2 regions of the Variovorax sp. CCNWLW235 genome follow, and region 2 is predicted to be linked to the other one. Evidence: predicted binding sites of a transcription regulator. Region 2 holds the regulator's gene; the other holds the start of a gene.

Region 1 (3,324 bases), on a different contig from region 2:
CCGCCCGCAAACTTGGAGAGCAGCGCGTTTTCCTTGATCGACTCGTAGATGCCGTCCAGGTCGTCGGGCACGGTGGTCAGGTAGCAGCTGGACAGCTGCGAGCGCAGCGTGCCGGCGTTGAAGAGCGTGGGCGTGCTCGACATGAAGTCGAACGAAGACAGCACTTCGTAGAACTCGATGGCGCGGGCTTCGCGGTCGATTTCGTTCAGCGAGAGGCCCATCGCCACGCGCATGAAGAAAGCTTGCGGCAGTTCGATGCGCGACTTGCGCACGTGCAGGAAGTAGCGGTCGTACAGCGTCTGCAGGCCGAGGTAGTCGAACTGGTTGTCGCGCTCGGCCTTGAGCGCCGCGCCCAGGCGGGGCAGGTCGTACTGCAGCAGCTTCTCGTCGAGCAGTTCGTTCTCGACGCCCTTCTTGATGAACTGCGGGAAGTAGTCGGCGTAGGTCTGCGCGCGCTCGGCGGGCATGACTTCGCGGCCGATGATTTCCTTGAAGATCGTGTGCAGCAGCAGGCGGGCGGTCGCGAAGGTGTAATCGGGGTCTTTCTCGATGAGCGTGCGGGCGGCCAGGATCGAGGCCTTGTACACCTCGTCGAGCGGCACGCCGTCGTACAGGTTGCGCATCGTCTCGGCGACGATCGGCGCGGCGCTGATGCCGTCGCCCAGGCCTTCGCAAGCCGATTCGATCAGGCCCTTGAGTTCGTTCAGGTCGAGCGCCACGCGCTCGCCGCGGTCCAGCACGTGGAGTAGCGGCGCAGCCGGCGTTTCCTGCGTGCCTTGCTTGGAGCGCTCTTGCGTGCGGCGTTCGCGATACAGCACATAGGCGCGCGCAATTTCGTGGTGGCCGCCGCGCATCAGGCCGAGCTCGACCTGGTCTTGCACGTCTTCGATGTGGAAGGTGCCGCCGCCCGGACGCGAGCGAACCATGGCGCGGATAACGCCTTGCGTGAGGGCGTCGACCGTTTCGCGCACGCTGGCCGAAGCCGCGCCCTGGGTGCCGTGCACCGCCAGGAAGGCTTTCATCATCGCGATGGCGATCTTGTTGGGTTCGAAGGGAACCACGGCACCGTTGCGGCGGATGATCTGGTAGTGCGCGAGGTTCTGACCGGTAGGCGAGCCAGCAGTGTCTCGTTGCTGCTGCGGCGTCGAGGGAACGGCACGCGGGGTCGATGGGGTGTTCAGGGCTGTTTGCATTCGCTTCCTCTCGGTGTGGCAATTCTTGTTGGGTGGCAATGCCTTGGCGGGGCATTGCGCCGGTGCGTGATGACCGGACGGAAGACACTATATCTAGGGTGCGAAGCGTCTACAACCACTAGATGTAGTGTTTTTTGAGAGATTCAACACAACGGCGTATTTGTTTGGGCGCGGCACTCGGCCAGCGATGCCCCATGAATACTGGCCTATGGTCGCGCAACCCGCGCGGGCTGTGGCTTGCAAGCGGATTTGGGCCTGCAAGGCGCATGGTTGCTGGAGGCGCGCTCCAAATTTTAGAGATTGCTGCGGCGCAAGAACGGCACATCGCATGCCGCCGCGCGATTAAAAAAATTAGAGCGGCAGCACCTGTTCGGGAAACATCCGCGGACTCCAGCCGAGTTGGCCGCGCAGCAATTGCCAATCGAAGCCCGCGCCCGGATCCTGTTTGCGGCCCGGCGCAATGTGCTCGTGGCCCGCGATGAAAGCGATGGCGTAGTGCTGCGCAATCGCCGCGCAAAGGCTGGCCAGCGTTTCGTATTGGGCCTCGTCGAAGGGCTGGCCTTCCAGGCCCTCGAGTTCGATGCCGATCGAATCGTCGTTGCAGTTTTCGCGGCCGCGCCAGGACGACACGCCGGCATGCCAGGCGCGGTCGTCGCAGCTCACGAACTGCCAGAGTTCGCCGTTGCGCCGCACATAGAAGTGCGAGGAAACCTGCAGGCCGCGAATGGATTGGAAGTAAGGGTGCGCGTCCCAGTCGAGCTGGTTTGCGAAGAGCTGCTGCACCGCATCGCCGCCATATTCGCCGGGCGGCAGGCTAATGGAATGCAGCACGATCAGGTCGGTCTGCGCGCCCGCGGGCCGAGGGCCGAAATTCGGCGATTGCAGCGCCTTTGCAAAGCGATACCAGCCGGCGCGCCAGAGGCCGTCGTCGCCGCTCGCGTTCGACGTTGCTGCATCAATCGTCGGCATTGCTCGCGGTACCTTCGTCGCCGTTGGGCGTGGTGATGCCCAGCCGTGCGATGCGATAGCGGATCTGGCGCAGGCTCATGCCGAGCCGCGCGGCGGCGGCCGTGCGGTTGAAGCCGCTTTCATGCAGCGCGCGCACCAGAATTTCGCGCTCCTGCTGGTCGAGATAGGCCTGCAGGTCGGATGGCAAGGGCGGCGGTGCGGTCTTGGGCTCGGCGAAGGCTGCGGCTGCGGGCGCCGCACCGGCGAGCGGTTCACCGTCGTCCGGCGGCGGTGAAGACGAGGGCGCCGAAGCCGCAAGCCCCGCGACGGCGGGCTGTCCACCGCCCATCAGGTCCAGGTGCAGTTCGTCGCCGTCGTTGAGTGCTACCGCGCGGTGCAGCAGGTTTTCGAGCTCGCGCACATTGCCGTGCAGCGGATGCTGCGCGAGTCGATGCAGCAGGTCGGCGGAAAGATGCGGCACCGGCAGTCCGCCGTCGTGCGCAATGCGCGCGAGCAATGCGGCGCACAGCGCCGGCAGGTCTTCGCGCCGGTCGCGCAGTGCGGGCACCGCGATCTCGATCACGTTGAGCCGGTAGAACAGATCCTGGCGGAAGCGGCCGGCGTTGACCTCGGCGTGCAGGTCCTTGTGCGTGGCGCTCACGATGCGCACGTCGACCGCGTCTTCTTGCGTGGAGCCGATGGAGCGCACGCTGCGCTCCTGGATCGCGCGCAGCAGCTTGGACTGCATTGCCAGCGGCAGGTCGCCGATCTCGTCGAGGAACAGCGTGCCGCCCCGCGCGGCCTGGAAGTAGCCGTCGCGGTCTTGCGACGAGCCGGTGTACGAGCCCTTGCGCGCGCCGAAGAATTCGGCCTCGAGCAGGTTCTCCGGAATGGCGCCGCAGTTGACCGCGACGAAGGGGCCGTCGCTGCGCTGGCTGCAGGCGTGCACGGCGCGCGCCACCAGCTCTTTGCCGGTGCCCGATTCGCCGCGCACCAGCACGGGCGCCATGCCGCGGGCCACCTTGGCGATGCGCGACTTGACAAGGCGCATCGGCTCCGAGTTGCCCACCAGCCGTTCGAGCGCCGCAATGCCGCTGCCTGTCACGCCGGGCGTGTCGCCGGCGCGTTCGCCTTGTGCCGCCGGCACCGCTTTCGTGGCCTTGGCGGGCGCGGCCTGCTGCGC
Region 2 (3,324 bases):
CAAGCTGCCGAGCCGGTGGTGGCCGATCCTCAAAAAGTCGCACTGCTTTCCGAGGTTTCCTGAGCCCCTGCCCCATGGGCAAAACCATGGGGTGAGCTACACTCCGTTCCGTACGCGACTGGCGATAGGCGCAGCACCTCCAAAGGTGCCATGCGCTGACGTGGAATACCACTGGGAAGCGTGCCGCCTGGCATCCATTCAGGCGTTCAGCCGTTCGCCTGGGCAGCCCTTGTTTGGTTGAAGAACAAGGACCTCGTCTTCAAAGGACTGCCATGTACCAACGCAATATCCTGGTCGAACAGACCGATCCCGAAATCTGGGCTGCCATCCAGGCCGAAAACGCACGCCAGGAACACCACATCGAGCTCATCGCGAGCGAAAACTACGCCTCGCCGGCCGTCATGGCCGCGCAGGGCTCGCAGCTCACCAACAAATACGCCGAAGGCTACCCGGGCAAGCGCTACTACGGCGGCTGCGAGCATGTCGACGTGGCCGAGCAGCTGGCCATCGACCGCATCAAGCAGATTTTCGGCGCCGACGCCGCCAACGTGCAGCCGCATTGCGGCGCATCGGCCAACGAGGCCGTGATGCTGGCCTTTTTGAAGCCCGGCGACACCATCATGGGCATGAGCCTGGCCGAAGGCGGCCACCTCACGCACGGCATGCCCCTCAACATGAGCGGCAAGTGGTTCAACGTGGTGAGCTACGGCCTGGACGCCAACGAAGCCATCGACTACGACGCAATGGAGAGCAAGGCGCACGAGCACATGCCCAAGCTCATCATCGCCGGCGCCTCGGCTTATTCGCTGCGCATCGATTTCGAACGCTTCGCCAAGGTAGCCAAGGACGTGGGCGCGATCTTCATGGTCGACATTGCCCACTACGCAGGCCTTGTGGCCGCGGGCGTCTACCCCAACCCTGTGCCGCATGCCGACGTGGTGACCTCCACCACGCACAAGAGCCTGCGCGGCCCGCGCGGCGGCATCATCCTGATGAAGTCGCAGCACGAGAAAGCCATCAACAGCGCCATCTTCCCGGGCCTGCAAGGCGGCCCGCTGATGCACGTGATTGCCGCCAAGGCTGTCGCCTTCAAGGAAGCCATGACGCCGGAGTTCAAGGCCTACCAGCAGCAGGTGGTCAAGAACGCCCAGATCGTGGCCGACACCCTCACCGAGCGCGGCCTGCGCATCGTGAGCGGGCGCACCGAAAGCCACGTGATGCTGGTCGACCTGCGCTCCAAGGGCATTACCGGCAAGGAAGCCGAAGCCGTGCTGGGCGCCGCCCACATGACGATCAACAAGAACGCGATCCCCAACGACCCTGAAAAGCCGATGGTGACCAGCGGCGTTCGCATCGGCACACCCGCCATGACGACGCGCGGCTTCAAGGACGAAGAAGCCCGCATCACGGCGAACCTGGTGGCCGACGTGCTCGAGAACCCGCGCGATGCGGCCAACATCGATGCGGTGCGCGCCAAGGTGCATGCGCTCACGAGCCGCTTCCCTGTCTACCGCTGATCGTCCGCAAGACCTGGCCGCATGAAATGCCCTTTTTGCGGTCATCTTGAAACGCAGGTCGTCGAGACCCGTGTTTCGGAAGACGCCGACTTCGTGCGCAGGCGCCGCCAGTGCAGCGCCTGCGACAAGCGCTTTACAACGTACGAGCGCCCGGACGTGAACTTTCCGGTCGTTGTGAAGAAGGACGGCAGCCGCGCCGACTTCGACTCGACCAAGGTACGCGCCTCGATGATGCTGGCGCTGCGCAAGCGGCCGGTGAGCATCGAGCAGATCGACAACGCGCTGCTGCGCATCGAGCAGAAGCTGCTGGCCAGCGGCCTGCGCGAAATCGATTCGACCAAGGTTGGCGAGCTTGTCATGCGCGAGCTCAAGAAGCTCGACAAGGTGGCCTACGTGCGCTTTGCCTCGGTGTACCGCAGCTTCGAGGACGTGGACGAGTTCAGGCAGCTGCTGCGGGACATTTGAGCAAGCGGCGTCGCGGCAAGCCCCGGCGCCCGTTCATTTGCCGACGCTGCCGCACACGCCGCTTCCGCACTCACCCCGGACATCCGGGTTGCAGACCCTGGCGCGGCCCGACGCGGACACCACAATCGAAGCTCTGCGGCCCGACTCGGCTTTCAGCGTCAGGCATCCGGCGCCGAAGCCCGTGCCGCCCGCCCGGCGCGAGAAGCCATTGCTGTCGTAGTCCAGCCCCCGCACGAATCCATCTCCAAGCGCTGCGTCGACGCTCACCCCGTTCGGAAGCTTTTCGAACTTGCGCACCGTTTGCATTGCACTTTCCGGCCCGGCCTGCACGGCCCAGCCGCTCGACCAGTCGCTGCCCGCGAGGGCGCCCACATGCACCTTCTGCGAACGCTGGATGGCCTCGGTGCGGGCCAGGTTCAGCGCGGCCACGAAACCGCTCGAAGCTGCGGCAAGCCGCTGGTTGAGCAGCAGATCGCGAAACGCGGGAACGGCTAGCGAGCCCAGGATCGTCATGATGGCCACCACGGCCATCAATTCGACGAGGGTGAATCCGCCTGATGCGACGCTCGCGCACATGGCGCATCGCCGGCCACTCCTCATTGCCAGCACCTGGCGCCCGCCGTGCCATTGCAGCCCTTGTCTCCCATGCTGTCGATCCAGAGGGCTCCGACCTCCGGATCGGCGTAGCCGGGCTTCGGGGTTGCCGTGAGCCTGATGCAGCGCTCGATGGTGCCCTGCCCCTCGCAATTGCCGCTCTCGACGAGGTACTTGCCGCCCGCACCTCCCTCGCCGGATCCGCCTTCGTAGCGCTTGTACTGCCCGGCCATGGTGTATTGCCGCTCTTGCTGCTGCATCTGCTGCATCAGGGCGGAGCGCGCTTCGGTGCGCCAGCCCTTGCGCATGAAGTCCATGTACGACGGATAGGAGATGGCGGCCAGGATGGCGAGGATCGCGACCACGATCATCAATTCGATGAGCGTGAAGCCGCGAATGCGAGTGGCGGTGCCGTTTGCCGGCGTGGCGGCTTTCATGGCTTTGCTCCCTGAAAATCGACGATCTGGCGCCAGTTCAGGCGCCCGGCTACCTGCGAAACCTGGCCGCCTTCCACCGGCTGCACAGTCGAAATGGCGGCCCCGCCAGGGCTGCCTCCAGAGCCGACGTTGATTGCCGAGAGCTTCTTCGTGGCCGAACGGCGCCCGAACGCATCAGGTGAGGCATACGCCCCTTCTCCAAGCGCAACGAGCAAAGGCGACGACAACAAACCCACCGTTGAAGGCACGCAGGTCCCGCCCTTCGAAAGCCCTGTCATTGCATTGACCGCGCAGCTGCGGCCGCCGCCGCT

The links. Region 2 encodes NrdR, which represses ribonucleotide reductase genes. Its sites were predicted from a motif close to CACNANATNTNGTG; they were not measured.
Region 1: the regulator NrdR is predicted to act here: its motif matches at 1,310-1,323, upstream of V9L21_RS15865 (ribonucleoside-diphosphate reductase subunit alpha).

What each region holds. Positions count from the first base shown of each region.
Region 1 is NZ_JBBCBW010000013.1:61,729-65,052, reverse strand. Features, by position in the region: gene V9L21_RS15865 (ribonucleoside-diphosphate reductase subunit alpha) at 1-1,193, opposite strand, end outside; gene ampD (1,6-anhydro-N-acetylmuramyl-L-alanine amidase AmpD) at 1,545-2,162, opposite strand; gene V9L21_RS15855 (sigma-54-dependent transcriptional regulator) at 2,149-3,324, opposite strand, start outside.
Region 2 is NZ_JBBCBW010000008.1:193,986-197,309, forward strand. Features, by position in the region: gene V9L21_RS12260 (lytic transglycosylase domain-containing protein) at 1-63, shown strand, start outside; ZMP/ZTP riboswitch at 105-231, shown strand; gene glyA (serine hydroxymethyltransferase) at 273-1,517, shown strand; gene nrdR (transcriptional regulator NrdR) at 1,539-1,982, shown strand; gene V9L21_RS12275 (GspH/FimT family pseudopilin) at 2,016-2,558, opposite strand; gene V9L21_RS12280 (type IV pilin protein) at 2,579-3,013, opposite strand; gene V9L21_RS12285 (pilus assembly protein) at 3,010-3,324, opposite strand, start outside.